Regions from separate parts of the Mesorhizobium vachelliae genome, predicted to be linked through region 1. Evidence: predicted binding sites of a transcription regulator. Region 1 holds the regulator's gene; each other region holds the start of a gene.
The links. Region 1 encodes PhoB, which activates phosphate uptake and scavenging genes when phosphate is short. Its sites were predicted from a motif close to TGTCATNNANCTGTCAT; they were not measured.

Region 1 (3,205 bases):
GCCTGGACGGGCGCACTCATAATCACCCTGACGGTTCTCGGGCTGAGCATCTTCGCCCGCAGCCTAACCGGACGCAGAGAGGACAGATGAAACCGATGTTGTCCACCGACCTGAACGCACCCGACACGACCGTCGAGAAGGCCAAGATCGAGGTCAAGAACCTCAACTTCTACTATGGCCAGTCGAAGGCGCTGAAGGACATCAACCTGTCCCTACCCGAGCGCAGCGTGACGGCCTTCATCGGCCCGTCGGGCTGCGGGAAGTCGACGCTGCTGCGCGTTTTGAACCGCATCTACGAGCTCTATCCGAAGCAGAGCGCCGAGGGCCAGGTGCTGCTCGACGGCAAGAACATCCTCGACCGCTCGCAGGACCTCAACCTGCTCAGGACCAAGATCGGCATGGTGTTCCAGAAGCCGACGCCGTTCCCGATGTCGATCTATGAAAACATCGCCTTCGGCGTCAGGCTCTATGAGAAGATCAGCAAGGCGGAGATGGACAACCGCGTTGAGTCGGCGCTGAAGCGCGCCGCGCTCTGGAACGAGGTCAAGGACAAGCTCAACGCCAGCGGCCAGAGCCTGTCGGGCGGCCAGCAGCAGCGCCTGTGCATCGCCCGCACCGTGGCGGTGAAGCCCGAGGTCATCCTGCTCGACGAGCCGGCCTCGGCGCTGGATCCGCTGTCGACGGCCAAGATCGAGGAACTGATCGACGAATTGCAGGCCGACTACACGATCGTCATCGTCACCCACAACATGCAGCAGGCGGCGCGCGTCTCGCGGCAGACGGCATTCATGTATCTGGGCGAGCTGGTCGAGTTCGACCGGACCGAGAAGATCTTCACCTCGCCCCGCGAGAAGCGCACGCAGGACTACATCACCGGCCGCTTCGGCTGAAGACATACGAGGACATCATCATGGCCGAACATACCGTCGCCTCTTTCGACGAGGACTTGAGGCAGATTAGCCGGCTCATCAACGACATGGGCGACCTCGCCGGCTCGATGGTCGGCGCCTCGACCAGGGCGCTGCTTGAAAGCGACAATGCGCTGGCGCAGCGCGTCGTCTCCGACGATGCCATCATGGACGCGCGTCAGCGCGAGCTCGACGACCGCGCCATCACGCTGATCGCCAAGCGCCAGCCGATGGCGGACGATCTTCGAAACGTGGTCGGCTCGATCCGCATGGCGGGCGACCTCGAGCGCATCGGCGATCTCGCCAAGAACATCGCCAAGCGCGTCGGCTCGGTCGGCGTCAGCGCCGCGCCGCGCGACCTCACGCATTCGATCGATTCCATGGCGCAGCTGGTGCTGATCCAGGTCCAGGGCGTGATCCAGGAATACACAGTGGGCGACGCCACGGCGCTGGCCAAGCTTCGCAACGACGACGAGCGCATCGACGTCAAATACACCTCCGTCTTCCGCGAGCTTTTGACCTACATGATGGAGGACCCACGCAACATCACCGCTTGCACGCATCTTCTGTTCTGCGCCAAGAATCTCGAGCGCATCGGCGACCATGTGACCAACATCGCCGAGAACGCCTATTATGTGTTGACCGGCACGCAATTGCCCGCCAACCGTCCGAAGCAGGACGAGACGGCAATGTCGGCGCCGGCGGCCTGACGAGAAGGTTACCCCGATGATCGCGCCACGCATCATGGTGGTGGAGGACGAGGAGCCGCTGGGGGTGCTGCTCCGCTACAATCTCGAATCCGAAGGTTACCAGGTGGAAGTGGTGACCCGCGGCGACGAGGCCGAAATCCGCCTTCAGGAAAACGTTCCCGACCTGCTCGTGCTCGACTGGATGGTGCCTGCGGTGTCCGGCATCGAGCTCTGCCGGCGTCTCAGGATGCGGCCCGAGACCGAGCGGCTGCCGATCATCATGCTGACGGCGCGGGGAGAAGAAAGCGACCGCGTGCGCGGCCTTTCGACCGGCGCCGACGATTATCTGGTCAAGCCGTTCTCGACGCCGGAGTTCATGGCCCGCGTCAAGGCGCTGCTGCGCCGCGCCAAGCCGGAGGTGCTGTCCAGCGTGCTCAAGGTCGGCGACATCGTGCTCGACCGCGAATCGCACCGCGTCTATCGTAAGAAGAGCGAGATCAGGCTCGGCCCGACCGAGTTCCGCCTGCTCGAGTTCATGATGCGTCATCCCGGCCGCGTGTTCTCGCGCAGCCAACTGCTCGACAATGTCTGGGGCGAGACGATCTATATCGACGAGCGTACCGTGGACGTCCATGTCGGCCGCCTGCGCAAGGCGGTCAACAACGGCCGCATGCCGGACGTCATCCGCACCATCCGCGGGGCGGGGTACGCGATCCGCGAGGATTAGGGGTAGGGTGCGAAGACGCTGACCGTTCTGTGTCAGCGGATCGCATGCGTCGGCGATTAGCCGAGACGCTCATGCTTCGTCATCCACGGGCGGAGCAAGGAGCGTAGCGACGCAGCGCAGACCCGAGGATCCATTCCGTGACTTCGAGGCGCCGGGGCGGTGCAGAATTCTGCTCCGCTGCGCCTGCGATCGAGGTAACGGCATGGATTCCAGGGTCTACGCGACGGAGCTTCGCTCCTGCTCCGCCCTGGAATGACGAAGCTGCGGGGTCTTCGCTAACTTCCAGCGCCTAAAGCGCTTCGCTTCATGCGCTTAGGCTTTTGATTTTACGCATGTCTTCGTCCCGAAACCGGCTTCCACTTTCGGGAGACATGCTCTAGCAGGACATGGAAACCGACGATCACTTCAAGGCTGATCAGGCGACGTTCTTCCCCGCGCCGCTTCTCGCCTGGCCTCCCGGCGCGAAAATCTCCTGGTCGACGAAGGTCAGCGCGCGCATGGCGCAGCCTTCGCGGATCAGCGGCAATTCGTTCGGCTCGGTGTCGAAGGAGATCGATTCGGAGTGCTGGCCGCCGGCGGTCTGGGCGATCGCCTCCCTTAGCGCCGGCTCGATCAGGTCGAATGCGGCCGCGCTGACACCGACCATGGCGACCGGCGCCGGGTCGATGAGGGCGAAAAGGCTGCCGAGACCGAAGCCCAGCGCCTCGCCTGCCCGGCGATAGGCCTCTCGCTCGGGGCCGTCCTCCTGCCGGGCCTTCGCGGCCAGCGCGCGCATGTCGGCATCGCCGACGTCGGTCGGCGCGGCATCCTCGCTTATTCCCATGGCGCTGCGCCAGATCGCGTAATTGCCGGCATAGGCCTCGACGCAGCCGCGCCTGCCG
Region 2 (3,205 bases), on a different contig from region 1:
CTGGCGATCTCGCCAGTGCTGCTCGGCTCGGGCGAGAATCTCTTCGCCGGCCTCGACATGGTGAAGCTGGGATACCGCTGCACCGAGCAAGTGGCGACCGCCTATGCGACGCATGTGACGATCGGGCGGGCGTGACTGGCGTAATCTCCCCCCTCGTGGGGGAGATGGCCGGCAGGCCAGAGGGGGGCGCTGTCCCGCCAGCGCTTCAGTTCATAGCAGTTCTGTTTCCGCTGTTTCGGCAGGCCGCTACCTACCGATAGGCAGTGTTCCTTCTGCCCTACCGGGCATCTCCCCCACAAGGGGGGAGATCACAGCTCCACAGCCTCAATACTTCCCCGGCACGTAAAGCTCGCGCGGCAGGACCTGGCGCTCGTAGGACGGGTTGAAGACACGCTCCGGCAGCGTGATCTCCTCGTGCGGGACCTCCTCATACGGCATCTGCTGCAAGAGATGGTCGATGCAGTTCAGCCGCGCCCGCTTCTTGTCGTTGCCCTCGACGATGAACCAGGGCGCTTCCGGAATGTTGGTTCGGGCGAAGGTTTCTTCCTTGGCCTTGGTGTATTGCTCCCAGCGCACACGCGACTGCAGGTCCATGGGCGAGAGCTTCCACTGCTTCATCGGATCGTGGATGCGCATCAGGAAGCGCATCTGCTGCTCCTCGTCGGTGATCGAGAACCAGTATTTCACCAGCGTGATGCCGGAACGGACCAGCATGCGCTCGAATTCCGGCACGTCGTGGAAGAACTCCTCGACCTGGTTGTCATCGGCAAAGCCCATCACGCGCTCGACGCCGGAGCGGTTGTACCAGGAGCGGTCGAACAGCACGATCTCGCCGCCGGCGGGCAGATGCGGTACGTAGCGCTGGAAATACCATTGCGATTTCTCGCGTTCGGTCGGCGCCGGCAACGCCACGACGCGGGCGATGCGCGGATTGAGCCGCTGCGTGATGCGCTTGATGACGCCGCCCTTGCCGGCGGAGTCGCGGCCCTCGAAGACCACCACCAGCTTCTTCTTGTGGTAGGCGACCCATGACTGCAGCTTGATCAGCTCGGACTGCAGCCGGAGCAGCTCGCGGAAATAGGTCATCCGCTCGATGGAAGGCGGATGCGACTTCTTGTAGATCTTGGCGATCTCGAGCGAGAGCGCCGGTTCGGAAATCTCCAGCTCATAGTCCTCGTCGAGCGTGTCCTCGAGTTCGGCTTCGAGCCAGTCCTTCGCCCCGGAATTCGGTTTCAGTTCATTCATCGCGCAACTCCGTCTGCCTGTCAGCCATCATCGCTTCGGAATCCGCGCCGGCTCCGGACGGACGTTCCTTGAGCCGACTGAGATACAGAGGCGCAATGACGGTTTTATTGCAATCGACCGGCAGCGAGGATCGGTATAGAAGATATGTGATCGACCCGTATCGATAGCGGGGCGACAAGCGGCGGGAATTGTCCTACAAATCCCCTCGCCTCTTTCGGGCGCTCGCCACGGCGCTTCTTCAAACAAAATTGCGAGGACCGACATGGAATACCGCACGCTGGGCCGATCCGGCTTGAAAGTCTCGACATTGACGCTTGGCACCATGACCTTCGGCGGCGCCGGTCCCTTCGCCGCCGTCGGCAATTCCGATCTCGCAGAGGCCAGCCGCATCATCGACACCTGCATCGATGCCGGCATCAACCTCATCGACACGGCAAACGTCTATTCCAACGGGTTGTCGGAAGAGATCATCGGCAAGGCGCTTGGCGGCAAGCGCAAGAACGACGTGCTGATCGCCTCGAAAGCGCGCATGCGCATCGGCACTGGTCCCAATGACGAAGGCCTGTCGCGCCACCATCTGATCCGCGAATGTGAAAAGAGCCTGAAGCGGCTCAAGACCGATGTCATCGACATCTATTTCGTCCATCAATGGGACGGGCTCACCCCGGTCGAGGAAACGATCGCGGCGCTCGACACCTTGGTCAACCAGGGCAAGATCCGCTACATCGGCTGCTCCAATTACTCGGGCTGGCAGGTGATGAAGGCGCTTGCGGTCAGCGACAGCCGCCATCAGGCCCGTTTCGTCACCCAGCAGATCCACTACACGCTGGAAGCGCGCGAAGCCGAATATGAATTGCTGCCGATCTCGGTCGACCAGGGTCTCGGCGTGCTGGTCTGGAGCCCGCTGGCGGGCGGGCTGCTTTCTGGAAAATACCATCGCGACAGCCCAACGGCGCGCCAGCTCGGCGGCTGGACGGAGCCGCCGATCCGCGATGAGGATCGTCTGTGGCGCATCGTCGACGTGCTCTCCGACATCGGCAAGGCGCGCGGCGTCTCAGGCGCTCAGGTGGCGCTTGCCTGGCTGCTCGGCCGCCCGGCCGTAAGCTCACTGGTGATCGGCGCCCGCAACGAGGCGCAGCTCAAGGACAATCTCGCCGCGGCCAGCCTTTCGCTTTCGGAGGAAGAACGGCAGCGGCTTGACGTGGTCAGCCGGCCGCCGGTGCTTTATCCCTACTGGCACCAGCAGTTCACGGCCAGGGACCGGTTCGGGCCGGCCGACAAGGTGCTCGACCGCAGCGCTATCTAACCCGTGGTCAGCCGGCGATAAAGCGCCAGACTTCCGCGTCGGGCTTTATCTGCCCGCTCAGCACGAAATATTTATAGAGGACGAGCAGCGAGATCGCCTGCTCGTCCCGCTCATTGCCGAATTCGCGACAATAGGCGTTGGCGGCGGCGGTTATCCGCTCCGCATCGGCGGGATGTTTTTCGAAATAGGCCACCTTGTCGACCAGGTCGGAGAAATCCTGCCGCAGCGGCACATAGTGGACGTTGGGCTCGACCCGGGCTTCCGCAAACCAGGTTTCATAGGTCGGCTCAGGCATCAGGCAGAGAGAATTGGAGCTCATGATCCATTTCAGGTTCGTCGCGACGTCATTGCCTTCGAGCGAGACGATGTAGCGATAGCGCCGCTGCTGCTCGATGTTCAGGAACGGCTTGCGGTATCCGTCCGGCGCGTCGGCCCTGTGGGAACCCGCATCGCAAATGGGCAGATCGGCGGCCTTTTCCACGAAGCGGGTGCGGAGAGGGTTGTTGAGATGGCCGCGCCAGACCACCATCGGGCGCTTGTCGGCGAAAGACAGCTTGTCGGGCGGCATGTAGAAGTGACGGAACTTGTTCAGCTTCATCAGCACGCCGTTCGCATTGTCGTCGCCGATGGGCCGGTCCTTGACGATCCTCGGGA
Region 3 (3,205 bases), on a different contig from region 1:
AGTTCCTGCCGCAGGCGCCGGAGCGCATGCGCATTCCCGATATTTCGGGCGGCGACGGCGACGACCGCGAGCTGACGGACCATCCGGCCGACAATTCCTGGCAGGAACTGCTGGCGCTGCTCGGCACGATCGAGCCGACCGAGCTGATCGACCCGACGGTAGGCGCCGAGCGGCTGCTCTACCGGCTGTTCCATGAGCATGGCGTGCGGGTTTTCCGCGGCGTGCCGGTCGCCGATCAGTGCTCGTGCTCTCGCGAGAAGATCTACGGCATCCTCGAAGGCTTTTCGGCGCAGGAGATCAAGGACTCCACCGAGGACGGCGGCATCCATGTCGCCTGCGAGTTCTGCTCGACGCAATACGACTTCGATCCGGCCGAATTCGTGAAGTAAAAATCTTCCTTCTCCCCGTTCTACGGGGAGAAGGTGTCACGAAGTGACGGATGAGGGGCAGCGCTAACGTTGGTGATGGTAGCGCTCGCCGTGAGCGACGCTGTCGTCAGTCTCAAAGAAAAACTCTCAGCAGCCCGGCGCCGCCCCTCATTGCCCTGCCGGGCATTTCTCCCCGTAGAACGGGGAGAAAGACGCCAATCGCCGACGCCTAATTCACCGTCCGCCTTGTCCCCGGCATGTCGAGCGAGAAAGCCGGAATGGCGATATCGAACGTCTCGCCGCGGCCGTTGCGCATCGTGTAATGGCCGACCATGATGCCCGACGGCGTCGAGAGCGGGCAGCCTGAGGTGTATTGATAGCTGTCGCCGGGATTGAGTTCCGGCTGATCGCCGACGACGCCGGCGCCGCGCACCTCCTCGACCCGGCCCTGGCCGTCGGTGATATGCCAATAGCGCGACAGAAGCTGCACGAATTCGTCGGAGCGGTTGTCGATCGTCACTTGGTAACCCCAGACATAGCGGTTCTCGGACGGATCGGATCGGTCCTCCAGGTAGAAGGGCCTGACCAGCACTTCGATGTTGCGCGTCACTGCGCGATACATGGGCCACTCCGGTTGCCGCGGCGAAACATTCGTCGCGCTTCGCCATTAGAGGCGCGGCGCCGACCATCCTGCCAGCTTTTAAGCGCAGGTGCCGAAAAACAATGTCATTTAAGTGACACATGACAATGTTGGTGTGCACAAACCGTGCCGGGCGACTCGGGCGCTCTGTCGACTGATGAAACGGCCGCATGCGGCCTGGAGCAATTCCAGGAAAAGTGTGAGCGGTTGGGCTCGGCGCCTTCGCCGTAGCCTTCCGTCCGGAATTGCGTGAAAACAAAGAGATAGAGCGGTTCGCCGTTTCCGTGAAACGGTGAAACTCTCTAACGGGAGTGGCCAGATCTCGATGGAACTGACTATCGCAGCCGGCCTGGCTTCGTCAGCCCTTCTTCTCTCCAACCTTGCCAGCATCCTGCTCGCCGCGTCGCGGCTCAGAAGGCGGCATGTCATTGCGCCGCCCACCGATGCGCAGCCGGTCTCGATCATCGTTCCTTCGCGCGGCGTTGAGCCGTTCACACAGGAGACCCTGCAGCGTGCCTTCTCGCTCGACTGGCCGCGCTATGAGCTGGTCTTCTGCATCGCGCATGCCGAGGACCCGGTGGTGAGGCTCATCGATGCGGCGATCGCGCGCCACCCCAAGGTTCCGGCGCGGCTGCTGATCGGCGACGACCGCATCAGCGCCAATCCCAAGCTCAACAATTGCGTCAAGGGCTGGCAGGCGGCCAGGCACGATTGGGTGATCCTCGCCGATTCCAACGTGCTGATGCCGCGGGACTATGTCCAGCAGCTGATGGCGGCATGGCGGCCGGACACCGGCCTCGTCTGCTCGACGCCGATCGGCTCGCGGCCGGATGGGTTTTGGGCCGAGGTCGAATGTGCCTTCCTCAACACGCTGCAGGCGCGCTGGCAATATGCCGGCGAGGCGCTCGGCCTCGGCTTTGCCCAGGGCAAGAGCATGCTGTGGAACAAGCCGATGCTGGACGCCAATGGCGGCATCCAGGCTTTGGCCGCCGAGATCGCCGAGGACGCGGCGGCCACCAAGCTGGTCAACAGCCTGGGCTTGCGCGTCAATCTCGTCGCCTCGCCTTTCGAGCAGCCCCTTGGCCAGCGCACGCTCGCCGAGATCTGGTCGCGCCAGGCGCGCTGGGCGCGGCTGCGGCGGGTGACCTTCCCGCTGTTCTTCGCGCCCGAGATCCTGACCGGCGCCGCAATACCGCTGCTGCTGGCGCTGATTGCCGCGGCAGGCGCCGGCGTCAGCCTGCCCACAACGGCCTTGTGCGTGCTGGTGATCGCCTACCTGCCGGAGTGCCTGCTGGCCTCTGCCAAGGGCTGGTATCTGTCGCCGCGCAGCCTCACCGCGATGATCGTGCGCGACGCGATGCTGCCCGCCATCTGGGCGCGCGCCTGGTTCGGCGGCGCCGTCGAATGGCGCGGCAATGCCATGACCATCCGCACCAAGGCTATGACCGAACTGGAAGAGCTCGCCTGAGTTCTGGTGTGGCGGCAGCGCCTCGGCAGCTCTTACTTGGCCGCCTTCAGCGCCTGTTCGATGTCTTCCAGCAGATCGTCGGTGTCTTCCAGGCCGACCGAGAGCCTGAGAGTGCCTGGTCCGATGCCGAGCTCTGCCCGCGCGTCGTCGCTGAGGTTCTTGTGCGTCGTCGTCGCCGGATGCGTGATCAGGCTCTTGGCGTCGCCGAGATTGTTGGAGATCAGCACGATGTCGAGCGCGTTCTGGAAAGCGAAGGCCGCCTGCTTGCCGCCCTTGACGTCCAGGCAGATCAGCGTCGAGCCGCCCGACATCTGCTTCTTGACGACATCTGCCTGCGGATGATCGGCCCGGCCCGGATAGATGATGCGCGCGATCTCCGGCCGCTCGGCCAGGAAGTCGGCGATCTTGCCGGCGCTCTCGGTCTGCTGGCGCACGCGCAGCGGCAGCGTCTCGAGCCCCTTCAGCAGCGTCCAGGCGTTGAAGGGCGACAGGCTCGGACCGGTGTGGCGGAAATAATCGTGCAGGTTCTCGTCGATCCACTTCTTGTCGGACAGGATGACGCCGCCGAGGCAGCGGCCCTGGCCGTCTATATGCTTGGTCGCCGAATAGACGACGATATGGGCGCCGAGCTGCAGCGGCTTCTGCTGCAGCGGCGTGGCGAAGACATTGTCGACGACCACCCGCGCGCCGATGGAATTGGCGAGCTTGGCGACCGCCGCGATATCGACC
Region 4 (3,205 bases), on a different contig from region 1:
CTCGTTCTCGCCGCCGAGGATGCCGACGCGGAATTCCTTGATATCGGCGGCGTGCGCGGCGCTTGCCGCCATGGCGAGCAGCGAAACCGCTCCAAAAACCATCTTCCTGAACATCTTGATCTCTCTCCTGTTGTTCCGGCTGCGCGCCGGCGGCGTTCTAATTTTTCAAGTCATGCCTTTGACGCTGGCGGGCGATCCGGGTTGCTCTGCCGACATCCACGATTTGCCCGGACCGGTTGGGGCCGGGCGGCGGAGTCAGTAGCCAGGAAAGGCTGGTTCGAGCGGTCCGGCGGATGCGGTGATCTTCGGCTTGATGGTCACGCTGGTCGACGTGATGGCTTCGGAGATCTCGGCGCCGCTGGCATCGGCGCCATAGACGGTGCGGACGGCGTCGCGGTCGAGGTCTTCCGGGGCGCCGTCGAAGACGACCTTGCCGGCGGCCATGCCGATGATGCGGTTGCAATAGGCGCGCGCGGTGTCCAGCGTGTGCAGGTTGGTGACGACGGTGATGCCTTCGCGCAGGTTGATGTCGCGCAGCGAATCCATCACCACCTTGGCGTTGAGCGGGTCGAGCGAAGCGATCGGCTCGTCGGCAAGCAGCACCTTCGGCTGCTGCATCATGGCGCGGGCGATCGCAACACGTTGCTGCTGGCCGCCGGACAGCGTGCCGGCCGGCTGCAGCGCGGTGCGGGCGATGTCGAGGCGCTCGAGCGCGGCCACCGCTTCGGCGCATTCGGTGCGCGTGAACATGCCGAGCAGATTGGAAACCGTCGAGCGATGGTTGAGGCGGCCGAGCAGCACGTTGGTCAAGACGTCGAGGCGCGGCACGAGGTTGAACTGCTGGAAGATCATGGCGCAGTCGCGCTGCCAGCGGCGCAGCGTCGAGCCCTGCAGGCTGGAGACCTCGGCGCCGTCAAAAAAAATCGACCCCTGGCTGGGATCGATGAGACGGTTGATCATGCGCAGCAATGTCGACTTGCCGGCGCCGGAACGACCGATGATGCCGACCATCTGACCACGCGGGATCGAGATGTTGATGTCGTTGACAGCGGTGTTCTTGCCAAATCGTCGGGTTACGCCGCGGATTTCCAGCGTGGCCGATGATGCCGACATACCAAAGCTCCAGTCCGTTGCGGTTTTGCAGGTCTGTTAACCCTGGCTAGCGCAGGCCGATGAAGCTGAGGTGTCGGAATGATGTCAGTTTTGTTACGAGTCACAGGCCAATGATTGCAGGTTGATGTGTGTTATTGTGCCACGACCATTTCGCAATTTGAGACCGCACGCATCGGCGTCAGCCAAGCACTCGCAACTCCTCGAAATGCTTCATGTCCTTGAAGCTGCAGAAGGCCGGCGGCCTGAGCTCGATCACGGGGGCTTCCCGCTCGAGGAAGGACAGGCTCTCGTCGAACAGATCCTGCCAGGCCGCCGCCCGCTCGTCGGCGAGACGGCGGATCTGATAGGCAAAGGTGATGTGGAAGACATAGGTGTCGTGGTCTGGATGGCGGTAGCCGAACGGCACTGAAAGGGCATCGCGCCAGGCTTTCAGCACCAGGCGGTCTTCCTCGGTGGCTCCCGCGACGGTGAGGCCGGTCGGAACGATTTCGACAATTTTGACCTTGAAGGGGCCGTGTCCCTCGAAGCCTTGCAGGCGCTCGACATAGAGGCGGGTCATATCGTCGATGCTGGTGTCGAGCGGCACGTCGGCGGGCCAGTAAGGGAGGCGACGCCGGTATTCGATGATGCCCTGGAAGAGCGTCATGTGCAGGCTGGAGATCGGCGTGAAGGCGAGGCGATCGGCATCCGGCATGGCGAGCATGCGTTCGCGCGCTTCGATGATGGCAGCTTGTGAAGAAGAGCCTTCGATCAGATGGCAGACGACGGTGTTGCCCGGTTCCGGGAGGAAGTTGCCCGACGCGTCATAACGGGTACCGAGATGGACCGGCGGCTTTGGATTGGAGCCTTCGAAAAATCCGGCGAGCGAGGGTTTGATTGTGTCGAGCATGGCGATCTCCTTGCAAGAGACGCCTCCTGTCCGAGTCGTGTGTCAGCGGTGTGAAAGCTGTACATCCCTACAGCATGCGGTGCATCACGAACGCGTCGACATAGCTTAGCCGCGGATGGTCGAATGCTTGCGGAATCGTGCCGACAATGTCGAAGCCGAGCCGCTGCCACAGCTTCACCGCGCGCTCGTTGCTGCTGATGACGAAGTTGAACTGCATGGCGCGGAAGCCGAGTTCGGCGGCCCGTTGCAAGGAATGCTCGCACATCGCGGTAGCAACGCCGCGCCCGCTCGAAGTCGTTGACGTAACATAGCCGCAATTGGCGACATGCGCGCCGCCGCCGCGCTGGTTGGCGTGGAGATAATAGCAGCCAATCACGTCGCCGGCTTCCTCCGCCACGAACACGTCGTGGCCATCGGAAAACCAGTAATCCAGTGCCTGGTCGCGGTTCCAGTCTCGGGGCAGCGCATAAGTTTCACCGGCTCGCAGGACAGGTTCGAGAATGGACCAGATCGCATCTGTGTCGGCCGGTGTGGCGGGACGAATGGTCGGCACGGTCAGGGTTCTCGCGCGAGATGGAAACGGATCAGAACCAGATAGCGGCAAGGATACTGCCGAGAAAGACCAGGACCACAAAGGCGGTCACCATTCCCGGCTCCGCGGCCGCTGTCGGCGGGGCCGGCACGTCTTTTCGCAAGGGCTGCATGAACCCCTCAAACATACCTCACTTTAGCATATACGCATGTTCCTGGACACACGCGAAAACACCTACCTCTTCAGCCGCCGTATTTTTCCAGGAATGCTTCCGCCTTCAGCTCGCGGAAATCGTCGAGCGCGGCACGTAGCCTTGCATGGTCCCAGTCCCACCATGCGAGGGCCTGGTAGCGTTCGGCGGTGCGGCGGTCGAAACGCTCGCGGATCGGCTTTGCCGGCACGCCGCCGACGATGGTGTAGGGCGCGACGTCCTTCGACACCACGGCGCCCGCGCCGACGGCCGCGCCATCGCCGACGGTGACGCCGGGCAGGACGGTCGAGCCGTGGCCTAGCCAGGTGTCGTGGCCGATGGTGACGCGCCTGGCGCGGCGCTGTGCAAAGAACTCGCCCTCGTGCTCGGCGTCGTCCCAATAGTCGGAGGCGCGATAGGTGAAATGGTGCAGCGTCGGCCGCCAGGTGGGGTGGTTGGTGGCGTTGAGGCGCACGCTGGC

Region 2: ppk2 (polyphosphate kinase 2) is a predicted target of PhoB. The motif match lies at 1,341-1,357, and genes of this name have one in related genera.
Region 3: RFM41_RS14100 (ceramide glucosyltransferase) is a predicted target of PhoB. The motif match lies at 1,093-1,109, and genes of this name have one in related genera.
Region 4: phnC (phosphonate ABC transporter ATP-binding protein) is a predicted target of PhoB. The motif match lies at 1,195-1,211, and genes of this name have one in related genera.

The regions. Positions count from the first base shown of each region.
Region 1 is NZ_JAVIIR010000010.1:35,325-38,529, forward strand. It holds gene pstA (phosphate ABC transporter permease PstA) at 1-90, shown strand, start outside; gene pstB (phosphate ABC transporter ATP-binding protein PstB) at 87-890, shown strand; gene phoU (phosphate signaling complex protein PhoU) at 911-1,618, shown strand; gene phoB (phosphate regulon transcriptional regulator PhoB) at 1,635-2,324, shown strand; gene RFM41_RS20980 (ROK family protein) at 2,740-3,205, opposite strand, start outside.
Region 2 is NZ_JAVIIR010000004.1:334,082-337,286, forward strand. It holds gene RFM41_RS11895 (dihydrofolate reductase family protein) at 1-135, shown strand, start outside; gene ppk2 (polyphosphate kinase 2) at 325-1,245, opposite strand; gene RFM41_RS11905 (aldo/keto reductase) at 1,508-2,551, shown strand; gene RFM41_RS11910 (glycosyl transferase family 90) at 2,559-3,205, opposite strand, start outside.
Region 3 is NZ_JAVIIR010000005.1:382,494-385,698, forward strand. It holds gene RFM41_RS14090 (Hsp33 family molecular chaperone) at 1-389, shown strand, start outside; gene apaG (Co2+/Mg2+ efflux facilitator ApaG/CorD) at 598-990, opposite strand; gene RFM41_RS14100 (ceramide glucosyltransferase) at 1,334-2,476, shown strand; gene RFM41_RS14105 (O-succinylhomoserine sulfhydrylase) at 2,509-3,205, opposite strand, start outside.
Region 4 is NZ_JAVIIR010000001.1:605,371-608,575, reverse strand. It holds gene phnD (phosphonate ABC transporter substrate-binding protein) at 1-114, opposite strand, end outside; gene phnC (phosphonate ABC transporter ATP-binding protein) at 256-1,113, opposite strand; gene RFM41_RS03025 (DUF1868 domain-containing protein) at 1,292-2,002, opposite strand; gene RFM41_RS03020 (GNAT family N-acetyltransferase) at 2,070-2,561, opposite strand; gene RFM41_RS03015 (DapH/DapD/GlmU-related protein) at 2,777-3,205, opposite strand, start outside.